4 regions of the Streptomyces altiplanensis genome follow, and region 1 is predicted to be linked to each of the others. Evidence: riboswitches for the same ligand, from Rfam matches in the RefSeq annotation. Region 1 holds a riboswitch; each other region holds the start of a gene.
What was found. A riboswitch is a leader RNA that binds a small molecule or an ion and turns the genes downstream of it on or off. The one in region 1 is predicted to bind cyclic di-AMP.
Positions count from the first base shown of each region.

Region 2: linked by a shared signal. The riboswitch ahead of ACWD0Y_RS10520 (transglycosylase family protein) and the one ahead of ACWD0Y_RS23735 (C40 family peptidase) in region 1 are both predicted to bind cyclic di-AMP.
Region 3: linked by a shared signal. The riboswitch ahead of ACWD0Y_RS22115 (M23 family metallopeptidase) and the one ahead of ACWD0Y_RS23735 (C40 family peptidase) in region 1 are both predicted to bind cyclic di-AMP.
Region 4: linked by a shared signal. The riboswitch ahead of ACWD0Y_RS18645 (M23 family metallopeptidase) and the one ahead of ACWD0Y_RS23735 (C40 family peptidase) in region 1 are both predicted to bind cyclic di-AMP.

Region 1 covers NZ_JBSFUB010000060.1:419-4,106, forward strand. The annotation lists gene ACWD0Y_RS23725 (ATP-dependent Clp protease proteolytic subunit) at 54-707, shown strand; gene ACWD0Y_RS23730 (hypothetical protein) at 716-1,012, shown strand; cyclic di-AMP (ydaO/yuaA leader) riboswitch at 1,347-1,509, shown strand; gene ACWD0Y_RS23735 (C40 family peptidase) at 1,513-1,986, shown strand; gene ACWD0Y_RS23740 (VOC family protein) at 2,031-2,417, shown strand; partial or broken gene ACWD0Y_RS23745 (LysE family translocator) at 2,448-3,071, opposite strand; partial or broken gene ACWD0Y_RS23750 (LysR family transcriptional regulator substrate-binding protein) at 3,031-3,366, shown strand; gene ACWD0Y_RS23755 (ATP-binding protein) at 3,370-3,688, opposite strand, start outside.
Region 2 covers NZ_JBSFUB010000015.1:89,287-92,974, forward strand. The annotation lists gene eno (phosphopyruvate hydratase) at 1-396, opposite strand, end outside; gene ACWD0Y_RS10520 (transglycosylase family protein) at 661-1,389, opposite strand; cyclic di-AMP (ydaO/yuaA leader) riboswitch at 1,393-1,563, opposite strand; gene ACWD0Y_RS10525 (transglycosylase family protein) at 1,831-2,892, opposite strand; gene ACWD0Y_RS10530 (cytochrome P450 family protein) at 3,006-3,688, opposite strand, start outside.
Region 3 covers NZ_JBSFUB010000052.1:32,451-36,138, forward strand. The annotation lists gene ACWD0Y_RS22110 (GntR family transcriptional regulator) at 1-291, opposite strand, end outside; gene ACWD0Y_RS22115 (M23 family metallopeptidase) at 462-1,301, opposite strand; cyclic di-AMP (ydaO/yuaA leader) riboswitch at 1,315-1,484, opposite strand; gene ACWD0Y_RS22120 (M16 family metallopeptidase) at 1,713-3,080, opposite strand; gene ACWD0Y_RS22125 (M16 family metallopeptidase) at 3,101-3,688, opposite strand, start outside.
Region 4 covers NZ_JBSFUB010000039.1:13,775-17,462, reverse strand. The annotation lists gene ACWD0Y_RS18655 (PP2C family protein-serine/threonine phosphatase) at 1-208, shown strand, start outside; gene ACWD0Y_RS18650 (DUF2332 domain-containing protein) at 99-1,130, opposite strand; cyclic di-AMP (ydaO/yuaA leader) riboswitch at 1,388-1,534, shown strand; gene ACWD0Y_RS18645 (M23 family metallopeptidase) at 1,546-2,673, shown strand; gene ACWD0Y_RS18640 (PrsW family intramembrane metalloprotease) at 2,749-3,688, opposite strand, start outside.

The sequences.
Region 1 (3,688 bases):
AGTACGAGCTGTACATCCTGTACATTTTTTACAGAGGCTTCGGAGGTACCGCCATGAACCGATCCACCGCCCGCAGCACCTACAGCACCCGCTACGTACTGCCCGAGTTCACCGAGCGCACCAGCACCGGGACCCGCACGGTCGATCCGTACGCGAAACTGCTCGCGGAGCGGATCGTCTTCCTGGGAACGGCCGTCGACGACGCCGCGGCCAACGACGTGACGGCGCAGTTCATGTACCTCGAACACGCCGCCCCCGACCGGACCATCTCGCTCTACATCAACTCCCCCGGCGGCTCGCACACCGCGATGTCCGCGATCTACGACACCATCCGGTTCGTGAGCTGTGACGTGGAGACGGTCTGCCTGGGCCAGGCCGTCGCCTCCGCCGCCGTACTGCTCGCGGCCGGCACGCCGGGCAGGCGCCTCGCCCTGCCGGGCGCCCGGGTGCTGCTCAGCCAGCCGTCCACCGGCCGGCCCGTGCACGGCCGGCCTTCGGACCTGGAGATCGAGGCGCGGGAGCTGACGCGCATGCGGCAGACGCTCACTCAGCTCCTCGCACTGCACACCGGCCAGAGCACGGAGCGCGTCGACGACGACATCGAGCGCGACAAGGTGCTCACGGCCGAGGCCGCGATGGCGTACGGCCTGGTGGACCACGTCGTGCACAGCCGCAAGGCCGCGCCCGCCTCCCCCGCTCCGAGGTGAACCCGCGCATGCTGCCGCCGCTGCCCGCACTGACGCGCGCCGAGTGCGAGTTCGTCGACCGCTATCTCGAAGTGCTCGACCTGATGGGACGGATCAACCCCGCACGCGGCACCGACACCTATGGCGCGCTGCGGGCCGCCCAGGCGCTCGCCGGGAAGGCCGCCGGCCTGCGGGACGCTCTCGCCCTGATGCACGAGCGGGGCGAGACGCGCGTGCATGCCGCCACGCTCGCGCGGGCCCTGCGCGTGCTCGACGGGGAGCGGCGGGCGGACCGGGTCACCCTGCCAGCCGTGTCCGCGAGTTGAGGAACACGCGGTCGGCTACCCCCATTGGCGTACGAGAGGAACTCACTCAAAAGGCGTAGGAAATACCTGAACAGCGGTACGACCCCGCTTGCGCAACACACCTGCACATTTGGCGGAATTGGGCATTCCGCCGCTGGTACGGCGGTCGTCAGGCACCGGCGTCCGGTGCCGAAAACACCCCTGTCCACCCGAACGGGTCAGCGGTGATCAGCCTCACAAAATGCCGTTTCGGCTCGGAAATCCGGCCATTCATGAGTCAAGATCCCTGGGACGACAAGCCCCCGCCACCGCGGCGGGGCGGTCCGGGCGGACGCTGAGTCCTGCCGCCGTTCCGGATGACTGGTCGACAGGAGTGCATCGGCAGGAGTGGAGGACCCAAGCAGTACGGGGTGGCCGGAGACGGTCGTCCCTCGGGGTGAAGCCGCACACCGCGGCCGGGCATCTTCGCCTGTCCGAACCCGACAGGTCATCCTTCACAGGCGGCTGACGAAGGGTTGCGCATGACCGCGCACAAGCACGTTCCGTCCGTACTGTCCCGGGCCGGAGCCGCTTCGGCTCTCACCCTCGCCGCGATCGGCACCACGATGCTGGCGCCCGGTGCCGTCACCGAGGCGCAGGCCGCATCGCATTCGACGAAGGCGCTCAACGTCGCCGCGTCGAAGAAGGGGGCCCCGTACAAGTACGGGGCGGTGGGCCCGAGCCGGTTCGACTGCTCAGGGCTGACGCTCTATTCGTACAAGAAGGCCGGCAAGAGCCTGCCACGCACCGCCCAGTCCCAGTACAACAAGACCCGGCACATCTCCGCCTCCAGCCGTCAGCGCGGAGACCTGGTCTTCTTCCACTCCGGGCGGAACGTCTACCACGTGGGCATCTACGCCGGGAGCGGCAAGATCTGGCACTCGCCCAAGTCCGGCTCCGTGGTGAAGCTGGAGAAGATCTGGTCCAAGAGCGTCTGGTACGGCCGCGTGCGCTGATATTTCCCGGCCGGCTGCCGGTCCGGGGAGATACCTTCCCTGCCATGACCTTCCTGAATCCGGTACGTCACATCACCTTCGACGCCCACGACCCGTACACGCTCGCCGAGTTCTGGTCCCGTCTGACCGGTTACAAGCTGCTGGACGAGCCGGGTGACGACGAGGTGCTGATCGATCCGGAGCGACCCGGTGTGCCCGGACTGCTGTTCATACGGGTTCCCGGGGACAAGGCCGGCAAGAACCGCGTCCACCTCGACATCCAGCCGCCGCACGGTACGCGGGATGCCGAGGTGGAGCGGCTCGGCGCGCTCGGTGCGCGGATCGTCGACGACCGCCGCACCGAGGACGGCCGGGGCTGGGTCGTCATGGCCGACCCCGAGGGCAACGAATTCTGCGTGGAGCGCGGCGCGGAGGAGATCAAGCCCGTCTGACACCGCGGTGCGGGCGGTGGGGCGGGCGCGTTACACGGCGGCCGCCGCCACCGGGCCTGTCAGCAGGACCACTCCCAGCACGGCGAGCGCGGTCCCGCTGCCCGCTTCCACGGCGCGGGCCGCGCCCGGCCGCCGCAGCCACCCGCCGAGCCCGTCCACGAGCAGGGCCACGGCGGGGAACCACAGCAGTGCGAGAACGACGACGACGGTGGCGAGCAGCAGCGTCCTGGGCAGCGGCTACTGGTCCGCCGGGACGAACTGGGGCAGCAGGCTGAGGAAGAGCACCGGCGCCTTGGGGTTGAGCGCGTTGGCGAGGAAGCCCTGGCGCAGACTGCGGCCGACGCCGCGGGCCGCGGTCGCCGTCGGTCCGCCGGGATGGGGCTCCGGCCCCTTCCGCGGCGCCGGGCGCAGCGCGGACCTCAGGGCCCGGCAGCCGAGGCAGAGGATGTAGGCGCCACCGAGCAGCTGGACCGCACGGAAGAGCGCCGGTACGGCGACGAGTACGGCCGCCAGTCCCGCCACGGCCAGCGCCGTGTGGACGAGGAGCCCGCCCGCGACACCCACCGCGCAGGCGACCCCGACCCGACCCGGCCCGACACGGCTCGCGGCGCTGGTGCCGGTCGCCGAACTCGCCGGACAGCCGCTGATCAGCAGTGCGCCCTCGCATCCGCCCCGGCAGGGCGTGGAGGCGGCGCTGACCGCGGCGGGGGCGACACCGGCGGTCGTGTGCGGGTCGCCCGGTTACGCGCTGGTCAGCGCGGGGCTCGGGGTGGCCGTGGTGCCCGAGATGGTCGCCGCGACGATGACGCCGGTGGGCGTACGGTCGCTGGAACCGGCCGGGCTGCGGCGCACGATCCCGGTGGCGTACCGGCCCGGTGAGGCGAGCCCGGCGGCGGACACCCTGCGCGCGCTGCTGCGCGGTGCCTTCGGCCGGGCCTGTGCGGCCTGAGCCCTACTGCTGGACGGGTACGGTCCAGGGCAGGGCGATCCACACGGTCTTGCCGCCGTCCCGGGTGGGCTGGACGGACACCCGCCCGCCGTACTCGGCGGTGAGCCAGCGGATGATCACCATGCCGCGCCCGTTGTCCTGCTGGACGGCGGCGGGCAGCCGTTTCGGCCAGCGCGGGTGACTGTCGGTGACGCCGATGCGCAGCTGCTCGTCCCGCTCCAGCTGTACGTCCACGGTGAACGTCGGCGACTGCCCGAAGGTGTGCTGAACGGCATTGGTCGCAAGTTCCGAAACGATCAGCCGGACGGTATCGGCGGCGTCG
Region 2 (3,688 bases), on a different contig from region 1:
GCGGAAGAGCGGCAGGTCGGACGCCTCGGAGGCGGCGTGCGCGACGGCGAGGGAGACGCCGAGGATGGCGTTGGCGCCGAGGGAGCCCTTGTTCTCGGTGGCGTCCAGGTCGAACATGGCCTGGTCGATCAGGCGCTGCTCGGTGGCGTCGTAGCCGACGAGCTCCGGGCCGATCTGCTCGATGACGGCGAGGACGGCCTTCTCGACACCCTTGCCCTGGTAGCGGTTCGGGTCACCGTCGCGAAGCTCAATGGCCTCGAACGCTCCGGTGGAGGCACCGGACGGAACAGCAGCACGACCGGTGCTGCCGTCGTCGAGGCCGACCTCGACCTCGACCGTGGGATTGCCTCGGGAGTCCAGGATTTCCCGGGCTACGACGACGTCGATGGACGGCACGAGCATCTCCTTCTGGGATGTGACGCTATGGGGTGCAGGGTCACTTTGGCCTTGCGACAAGAGCCTAACCGGCCCGGGGGCGTCGATCGGCCGTTCGCCCGCCCCCTGGGACAAGAAGAGGCCCGAATACCCGCAATAGCGGACGTAACTCTTGGATGTGCGGAACGGCGTTCCGGTCTACTGATCAGTAAGGGAAAAGAGGAAACCCCGGCCCGGCGCGCACGGGGGAAGCGCGCCGGACCGGGGTGCTCCGGGGGAAACGGGTCAGCTGAGGTGCAGCTGCTGGCCCGCGTAGATGACATCGGCGTCGTCGACGATGTCCTTGTTCAGCTCGAAGAGCTTCTCCCAGCCGCCCTTGACCTTCTTCGCTTCGGCGATCTTGCCGAGGGTGTCGCCGGACTTGACCTTGTACTCGCCGTCGCCCTTCTCGATGACCTTCGGGGCGGCGGGCTTCGCGGTCTCGGCCTTCGGCGCGGAGCGGACCTCGCTGCGCGAGGCGGGCTGCTCGGCGGCGCGCGGGGCGGCCTGCTCCTGCGTCTGCTGCGGCTGGGGCGCGGCCTTCTGCGGCTGCGCCTGCTGCTGCGAGGAGCCGGAGGTGTCGACACCCGGGTCGACGCCGTCGTTGGTCAGACCGCCGGCGCCGGCGCAGGCCCAGGCACCCGGGCCCTGCATGTCGAGGAGCTTCTCGGCGGTGGCTATCTGCTGGGCCTTGGAGGCCTTGTCGGCGGTGGGGGCGTACTGCGTGCCGCCGGCGGCGGCCCAGCTGGACGCGGAGAACTGCAGGCCGCCGTAGTAACCGTTGCCCGTGTTGATGGACCAGTTGCCGCCGGACTCGCACTGGGCGACAGCGTCCCAGGTCTCGACGGAGGCGGCGGAGGCCGACGTCGCGCCCATCAGCGGGACGGCGACAGCGGCGCCGGTGATGCCGGCGAACGTGGCGATACGAACGGCCTTCGACGGACGACGGTGCTTGGCCTTGCCGGAAAACAGCATGCGACATCTCCTCACCGACGCCTACGAGGTGAGCTGTCGGGTTCGGGCCAATGAGTGCCCGGCCGCGCGACCTGCGTCGCGCGCCTTAACCCCAAGCCGGTTCCGTCCGTCTTCCGACGTCCGGGCCCGGCGCCTACCTGGGTCCCCCGCTCCTGCCTACGGCGCTTTACGCGTCGGTTCCCCCCGACCGACGGCAGGATTCGGCGTGACGGTCGACGGGGCCCGCGATGGCGAGCGGTTCGACCGTAAACACATGAGCCCTCGATGTTCAAAGAGGAGCATCACGGAAATATCGCCCATTCGCGCCCCCGCCCGACCCCCATCCGCGCAGGTCAGAGGCGAGACTGACGGACCGTTCGGGCCGGCCGCGTGATATGAGGCAAAGAGATCCATGTCTCACTGTCTCCAATGCGGACATAGCGGCCCGAACTGCCCCCGTTTTCAGTTCAGATCGAGGCTTTGGCCAGGGACGATGAGGTCCGGATCGGACCCGACGGTCTTCTCGTTCGCGGCGTAGAGCGCCGGCCAGCCGCCGCGCACGTCATGCGCGTCGGCGATGTCCCAGAGGCTGTCGCCGGTGCGGACGGTGTAGTCCTTGTCCTTGTCCTTGCCCTTGTCCGCGTCCGCGCCCGCGTCCGCGTCCGCGCCCGCGTCCGCGTCCGCGCCTGCGTCCGTGTCCGCTCCCGCTTCCTGCTCACCGGCCGTGCCGACCGCGTCGCGTGTCGGACCGTCACCTCGCGAGGCGTGGCGGCCCGATTCGCGCTCGATGCCCGAGTCGCCAGTTATGGCGTCCGCGTCCTCCCGGGCCTTTTCGCCGCGGTGCTTGCCCGTGGAGGCGCTCTTCCCGGGGGTGGCCTCAGCGGCCTCACGGGCGGGCGCGTCGGACGTCTCGGCGTCGGCGGTGGCCTCCGCGGCATCGGCGGCGTCGGCCGACGGGGGCGCCGTCGGCTCGGCGGACTTCTCGGCTCCGGCCGCCTTTCCGTCCGAGGAAGCCTCCGGAGCCGTGGAACTCTTCGGCGTCCCGGTCCTGGAGCCGGTCTTGGAGCCGGTCTTGGAGCCGGTCTTGGAGCCGGTCTTCGGTGCGGCATCCGGCTCGGCGGTCGCGCCGCCACTCGGCCCGGCGTCCTCACCCTCCGTCAGGCCCGAGATGAGCGCGCAGCTCGGCCACGCCTGCGGTCCCTGTGCGGCCAGTACCTTCTCGGCCACCTGGATCTGCTGGGAGCGGCTGGCGAGGTCGGCGCGCGGCGCGTACGCCGTACCGCCGAAGCGCTGCCAGAGTTCCGGCGAGAACTGGAGTCCGCCGTAGTAGCCGTTGCCGAGGTCGGCACTCCACATGCCGCCGCTCTCGCAGTCGGCCACCCGGTCCCAGGTCGCGGCTTCGGCAGCGTTCGCGCCGGTCGCGCCGAGCAGCGGGATGGCGATGGCCGATCCGGCGACTCCTGCCGCGACGACGAGAGCTGGAGCCTGACGGGGTCGGCGGTGTCTACCGTTCCCGGAGCGCATGCGGTGGCCTTTCGAGTGGCGGCTGAGGTCGACGGTGAACGTAGCCGCACTCGAACGTCTGTCACAAGTCGATACAGCGGAGATCACATGAAGGTCTCGCTCTTGACGTACCGTCACTTCCGTTCTGTCCCGAACTGCACGGGCAAAGTGCGCAATCCGCGCATAATGAGCCCGCCGCGCCACCGCAGATCATCAGGTTCTGCCGCAAGTCGCAGATCGGGAAGGCGGCGCAGCAGCGTCGCGATCGCCGTCTGCCCTTCCAGCCGGGCCAGCGGCGCGCCGAGGCAGTAGTGGATGCCGTGCCCGTACCCGAGGTGCTGGTTGTCGCGGCGCGAGAGGTCGAGCGTGTCCGGGTCGTCGAAGCGCTCGGGGTCCCGGTCGGCCGCGGCGAGCACGACGAGCACGGGGTCGCCCACCGCGATGTCCCGGCCGCCCAGGGTCAGCGCCTCGGTGGCGTACCGCCAGGTCGCCAGCTCCACCGGGCCGTCGTACCGCAGAAGTTCCTCGACGCCCGTGGCGAGCAGTTCCGTGTCCCCCTCGTCGAGGGCGCGCTGGAGGCGCTCGCGCTGCTCCGGGTTGCGCAGGAGCGCGTACACGCCGTTGCCGATGAGATTGACCGTCGTCTCGAAGCCCGCGAAGAGCAGGATGAAGGCCATCGCGGCGGCCTCGTTCTCGGTGAGGTGCTCGCCGTGGTCGCTGGCGCGGATCAGGCCCGAGATGAGGTCGTCGCCGGGCTCCTCCCGCTTGCGGTGGATGAGCTCGGCGAGATAGTTGCGCATCTTCTTCACCGACCGGG
Region 3 (3,688 bases), on a different contig from region 1:
GGTGCGCCGCTGGGCGGCGCGGGCCGCTCCCAGCGGCTCCAGCAGCATCCTGACCTCCAGGAGGTCCGCGGCCTCCTGCTCGGTGGGTTCGGCCACGCAGGCGCCCGCGTGCCGGCGGGTGGTGACGAACCCCTCGGACTCCAGCGTGCGCAGGGCCTCGCGGACCGGGACGCGCGAGACGCCGTAACGGCGCGCCAGCAGCTCTTCGGTGAGCCGGCTGCCCCGCTCGAAGACGCCGGAGACGATGTCGTCACGGATCGCCGTGCATACCGATTGCGCGGGAATGCGCATGAGCGGACCTCCGCCTTGTCCCCCGCGAAACGCGGTCGATTGACACCTGTTCGGCGACTCTATTGCAGCGGTGCGCAATTTCCGACGGGCGGCGGGAATTCATGGATATCTTTTGGCCAACGCCGAAGGCCCCGGCGGGAAGCCGGGGCCTTCGGGAAAACCGGGGTGCGTCAGACGTTCACGCCGTGCGCGCGCAGGTACGCGACCGGGTCCATGTCGGAGCCGTACTCGGGAGACGTACGGGCCTCGAAGTGCAGGTGCGGGCCCGTCGAGTTGCCGGTCGAACCCGAGATGCCTATCTGCTGGCCCGGGGCGACGGCCTGGCCGACGGAGACGCCGATGGACGACAGGTGGCCGTACTGCGTGTACGTGCCGTCGTTCATCCTGATGACGATGTTGTTGCCGTACGCCCCGCCCCAGCCGGCCTCGACGACGGTGCCCGCACCGACGGCCACGACGGAACTGCCGGACGCGGCGCGGAAGTCGATGCCGGAGTGGCTGCCGGAGGACCAGAGCGAGCCGCCGCTCTGGTAGCCGGTGGTCACGACGGAACCGGCGACCGGAAGGGTGTAGGCGGTGAGGCGCTCGCGCTCCGCCGCACGGGCGGCACGCTCCTCGGCCTCGCGCTCCTCGCGTTCCTCGCGCTCCTTCTCGGCCTTCGCCTCGGCCCTGGCTTCCGCCTTGCGCCTGGCTTCCGCCTTGCGCTCCGCCTCGGCCTTGCGCTCGGCCTCCGCCTTGTCGGCGGCGTGCTGCTGCGCCTCGGCCTGGGCGGCGATCCGGTCGGCGAGGGAGTCGCCGATGACGAGGGCCTCGGTCAGGCCGGTCGCCTCGACGGAGTGGGCCGCGTCGGCGCCGGCACCGGAGCCGGCGGCGAGGGCCGGAGAGGCCAGGCTCCCGATGGCGCCGGTCGTCGCGAGGGTGGCAACGCCCGCGAGGTTCGCGCTCCTGCGCGTCAGACGGCCCGGACGGCTCGGACGACGGTGCTTCCCGGTGGCACGGGTGAACGCCATGGAGTGGCTGGTCCTTTCCTTCCTTCTCGCCTACCGGGTTAGCTGACGGGTTCGGAGCAGGAAGGTCTCCTACGGACCCCTCTCCGTACGTGCGCACGGAAGGACGTCCGATTCACCCCAGGGACGGTTTGGGTCCCCGGCTCCCCAGGCTCGCGCCTGACGGGGACTCGGCGATGACTGCCCGGTGCCGCGGATGCGGCTCACTGCTGACGGACAGCCGGACCGACGCTAAACGGGAGATCTTTCAATCACCAAAAAGACATCGCACTTTGTAACGCACCCCACAGACCAGAAAGGCAACTCCGCAACAAAACGGACATACACAAAGGACCCCGGCGGCCTGTCGGCCACCGAGGTCCCTCTACCTCCCGTTTTGAGGGAGTTGCGCAATCGGCTCGGACGGGCGGACCGTCAGCCGGCGACCACCGTCACGTCACCGATGCCGAGCGCCCTGACGGGCTCCTCGATCTGCGACGCGTCCCCGACGAGGACCGTGACCAGACGGTCCTCGGGGAAGGCGCTGACGACCGCCGCGGTGGCCTCCACCGTGCCCGTCCCGGCGAGGCGGGCGTACAGCTGGGCCTGGAAGTCGTCCGGCAGGTGCTGCTCGACCTGGTCGGCGAGCGTGCCGGCGACGGCGGCCGCCGTCTCGTACTTGAGCGGTGCGACACCCACCAGGTTCTGCACGGCGACGTCGCGCTCGGCGTCGGTGAGGCCCTCGGCCGCGAGGGTGCGCAGCACCTTCCAGAGGTCTTCGAGCGCCGGCCCCGTGGACTCCGTGTCCACCGAGCCGCTGATCGCCAGCATCGACGCGCCCGACCCGTCCGGCGCGGAGCGCAGCACCTGGCCGAAGGCGCGCACGCCGTACGTGTAGCCCTTCTCCTCGCGCAGGACGCGGTCCAGGCGGGAGGTGAGCGTGCCGCCCAGGCAGTACGTGCCGAGGACCTGGGCCGGCCAGACGCGGTCGTGCCGGTCGGGGCCGATCCGGCCGATGAGCAGCTGCGTCTGGACCGCGCCGGGGCGGTCCACGATGACCACACGGCCCGTGTCGTCGGCCGTCACCGGCGGTACGGGGCGGGGCTCGGCGGTGTCGCCCTTCCACGCCCCCAGGGTGTCGGCCAGTACGGCGTCCAGGTCGGTGCCGTCGAGGTCGCCGACGATCACGGCGGTGGCGGTCGCGGGACGCACGTGCGCCGCGTAGAAGCCCTTCACGGCGGCGGCGTCGATGCGCTTCACCGTCTCCTCGGTGCCCTGGCGCGGCCGCGACATGCGCGAGGTGGCCGGGAACAGCTCCTTGGAGAGCTGCTTGGCGGCGCGGCGGGACGGGTTGGCCGTCTCGTGCGGGATCTCGTCGAGCCGGTTGGCCACCAGCCGCTCGATCTCGCCGTCCGCGAAGGCGGGCGCGCGCAGCGCGTCGGCGAGCAGGCCGAGCGCCTTGGGCAGCCGGGAGACCGGGACCTCCAGGGAGACCCGGACGCCCGGATGGTCGGCGTACGCGTCGAGCGTGGCGCCGCAGCGCTCCAGCTCGGCGGCGAACTCCTCGGCGGAGTGCTTGTCGGTGCCCTCGGAGAGGGCCCGCGACATGATCGTGGCCACGCCGTCGAGGCCCTCGGGCTCGGCCTCCAGGGGGGCGGCGAGGAAGACCTCGACCGCCATGACCTGCTGGCCGGGGCGGTGGCAGCGCAGGACGGTCAGGCCATTGGGCAGGGAGCCGCGCTCGGGGGCGGGGAACGCCCACGGCGTGGGGGTGCCCGCCTGCGGCCGGGGGTGGAATTCCATGCTCACGGCTGCGGTGTCGGTCACTTGTCCGCCCCTTCCTGCGTACCGGCCGCACCGGCGGCGTCTGCGGTGTCGTCGGCTGCGTCCGCCGCGTGTGTCGGTTCGTACACCAGGACCGCCCTGTTGTCCGGGCGCAGGCGGGCCCTGGCCGCCGCCCGGACCTCCTCCGCCGTGATCTCCAGGACGCGCTGGACGGCGGTCAGCGCGAGCTGGGGGTCGCCGAACAGGACGGCGTACCGGCAGAGTTCGTCGGCGCGGCCCGCGACCGTACCGAGCCGGTCGAGCCACTCGCGCTCCAGCTGGGCCTGCGCGCGCTCCATCTCCTCGGGCGTGGGGCCCTCGGCGGCGAAGCGGGCCAGTTCCTCGTCGACGGCGCGCTCGATGTCGGGCACCTCGACGCCGGCCGACGTCTTGACGTCCAGCCAGCCGAGCGAGGGGGCGCCGGCGAGGCGCAGCAGCCCGAAACCGGCGGCGACGGCCGTCCGGTCGCGGCGGACCAGGCGGTTGTGCAGCCGGGAGGACTCGCCGCCGCCGAGGACGGTGAGGGCCAGGTCGGCGGCGTCGGCCTCACGGGTGCCGTCGTGCGGCAGCCGGTAGGCCGCCATCAG
Region 4 (3,688 bases), on a different contig from region 1:
GCTGCACACGCACGGGGCCGCCACGGACGACATGGCCCTGCTGGCGGTCGCACGGCCCGCCGAGGGGCAGCCGGACCGCCGCCGGACCGTGAGCCTGGTCAGGCGGGTGGCGTCACACCCGTCATACCCGTCGCGCCCGGCGCGTCCGGCGCACTCGTCGCACTCGTCGCACCGAACCAGTGGAGACTCTGACCGTGCGGAGCAGTGAAGGCGACCGCGCGCTCGTCGAGGGCGAGGGTGAGCAGGTGCTCGTCGTCGGGGGCGGGGGCGTCGAGCCAGGGCAGCACGGTGTGGTGCTCGTTGGAGATCCAGTGGCCCGGCAGCTCGCGGACGAGCGCGGCGAACTCCTCGCGGCGGGCGAGCGGCAGGTAGGTCAGTACGGCGGTGTGGAAGACGACCAGGGTGGCGTCCGCCGGGGCTTCGGCGGCCAGCGCCGGGAGTTCGTCGACGAGGTCGCCGCGGACGATGCGGGGGCGGGGCGCCGTACGTACGGCCTCGATGGCGGCGAGCTGCTGACGCGGGCGCTCCGCGCGGCCAGGCCAGATCAGTGACTGGAGCCAGCGGACGTCGTCCTCGTCGGTGGTGTCGAGGGGGTTGAGGTCGATGCCGGCGCGCCAGGCGATGCCGGGCAGCGCGGTGGGCAGGGGCGCGGGGCCCTCCGTGCGGCAGTCGAAGGTGACGGGGGAGGAGCCCAGGACGGCGCCGCCGTCGTAGCGGTAGGCGTAGCGGTCGGGGTGGAGGCACAGGCCGGCGGAGGCGCCGACCTCGATGAGGGCGAGGGGCTGCGGGAGCGCGGCGAGGAGGGGCAGCAGGGTGGCGCAGCGGGCGGGCTCGTTGGTCTGGGTGAAGCGGGTCAGCACGACGGCGCGTACGGCGTCCCAGTGGGCCAGGGTCCAGGCGCGGAAGGGCGCCCACCGCTCGTAGGGACCGCCGAGGAAGCGGACGGCCGCGAGGAGGAGATTGGGCTGCTGCTTGTTGCCGGGCGGCAGGGCGGCGATGAGGGCGCAGAGGTCCTCGTCCTCGCTGATGCGGGCGGTGAGTTCGGCGTAGACGGGGGAGACGCCGTGCGCCTGCTGTGCGGAGAACTCGCGGTAGCGGCCGGCCACGGACCGCGTGCTGTTGACAACCATGGTGACGAAACTAGGCCCACGACGCTGTGTAGTCGTAAGACACCACTGCGCATAACAATTGACGAACCGTCATGAAGACGAGGTTTCAGAGTGCCGATCGGGGGCAGGTCAACTCGCCCTACTGTGACCACTTGTGTGGTGATTGGTTCAGGCCAATATCGTTAACGATCAACTGGAACAGCTTGGAAAGCGGACCTGGTGTCTATTAACGTTCGATAACGCAGCGCGGTCGTCCCAGTCGTCGCAAGAGGCGACACCGTGCGCACGCGCCGAATTCCGCAAGGGAACCGGGGAACCACGTTCCTTGGGGTGAATCGGACTCCTTCGTACCTACGAGGAGCCCGTAGGAGACCTTCCTGCTCCGAACCCGTCAGCTAACCCGGTAGGCGAGAAGGAAGGAAAGGAGCACGCCTCCGTGGCGTCCAACAGGCCTGCCCCCGAAGCCACCCTGCCCTCTTACGGGTACGAGGTACCGAACGTACCGAACGCCGCCGCCATTCCCGGTGGCGCGGAGGGAACCTGGGAAGAGTGGAATCCCACCGAGGAGTCCATCCGTCCCGTGCGCGGCCGTCATCGCGTCGCCAAGCAGCGCGGTGGAATCGGCCGTAGTTCCACCGTTCTCGGCGTCGGCGTCATCGCCGCGGTCGGTGCGGGGGGCATAGCCACCGCGCAGGACAAGCCGGCCGTCTCGATCTCCCTTCCCGACGCGATCGCGGACTCGCTGCCCGACGCCAAGTCCCTTCCCGGCATAGGCGCCTTGATGTCCGACGACTCGGACTCCGGCTCGGGCTCCGGCGGCCAGGCGGGTACAGGCACGGCGGGCCAGGCGATCCTGGCCGCCGCCCCGCTCACCACCGCGGGCGTCTCCACCGCCGACGCGCAGCAGGGCACCACCGACGCGGGCGAGGCACTGCGCGCCCGCATCCTCCAGCAGGCCGAGCAGCAGCAGGACGCCGCCGACACCGAGGCCAAGGTGGCCGCCGAGGCGAAGGCCGCCGAGCAGGCCGCGGCCGAGGCTGCCGAGCAGCAGAGCGCGGCGGAGGCCAAGGCCGAGGAGGAGAAGCGGAAGGCCGAGGAGGAGAAGCGGAAGGCGGAGGAAGAGGCCGCGCGCAAGGCCGAGCAGGAGCGGCTCGCCAAGCTGGCCGCCAGCTACTCGATGCCGCTCTCGTCGTACACGCTCACCTCCACCTACGGCCAGTCCGGCTCGATGTGGTCCTCCGGCCACCACACCGGCCTGGACTTCGCCGCCCCGAAGGGCACGCCGCTCAAGGCCGTGCACGGCGGCACCATCAAGTCGGCGGGCTGGTCGGGCGCGTACGGCTACCGCATCGTCCTGGAGCTCCCGGACGGCACGGAGATCTGGTACTGCCACCTCTCCTCGATGACCGTCACCTCCGGAGAGGTCGGAACGGGCGACGTCATCGGCCGCGTGGGCGCCACCGGCAATGTGACGGGAGACCACCTGCACCTCGAAGTGCACACGCCCGGCGGCGCCGGTATCGACCCGGCCGCGTGGCTGCGGGACAAGGGCCTCACGGTCTGACGGTGTTTCCCGCGGTTCCCCCCGATCCCCGGCAGTCCTGGCACACACCCCCCGTCGCCAGGGCTGCCGGCTCTGTTACCGCTGCTGCTGCCGGTACGGGTTGTGGACGGCGTGGTCCCGGTGAGGGGCGGAGCGCTGGGGCGGCGGTCCGTACCACGGCGCCGGCGACGGCCGCGGGTACGGCTGGGGCTGCCACGGGGGCGGTGGCGGGGCCCACACCCGGCCTGTCGCCCGCGCCGCGTACTCCAGGGCCGGCCCGGCCACGTCCCTGCGCTGCCACAGGTGGTGCAGCAGCTCCTGCTCGCGTGCGGTGAAGTCCGGGCCCACCGCGCCGCGGTGGGCCCGGTGGCGCAGGAAGGCCAGGGACGTCGCGAAGACCTCGTACTCGGCGACGGCACGGGCGGCGGCCCGGGACGCGGCCCGCCCGCCGGATGCCGCCCGGCTTCCGTACGGACTGCTTCCGTACGCGCGCGCCGCCGCGCCCCGTGCCAGCGAACGGGCCCGCATCGAGGCGAGCGCGGACGGCTCGGCCGGCCGCAGCCAGCCGGCGGCGGCGTAGGCGGGCAGTTCGGCGGCGATCGTGCGCAGCTCGCGCTGGCGCGTCCAGATCACCAGCCAGGTCAGCAGCGCGAAGGCGGGGACCATGAAGGCGGCGTACACCGCGTAGAAGCCGTACGTCCCGAAGGCCGCGGAGCCGTTCCACAGGGCGTGCACGCCCATGGCGAGCACCAGACCGAGCAGCGGCAGCGCGATCCGCCGCCACCGGCCCGGGCGCCGCTGCGGCGCGAGCGCGGCGAGCCCGAAGCCGATGCCCGTCAGCACCGTGAACAGCGGGTGCGCGAACGGCGACATCACGATGCGTACGAAGAAGGTCGCCGCGGTCACCGAGGCGAGGCCGGAGGCGCCCGCCGCCTGGTCCTCACCGAAGGCGTTGCCGAGATAGAGGATGTTCTCGGTGAAGGCGAAGCCGGTCGCCGTGAAGCCGGCGACGACCACTCCGTCGACGATCCCGGTG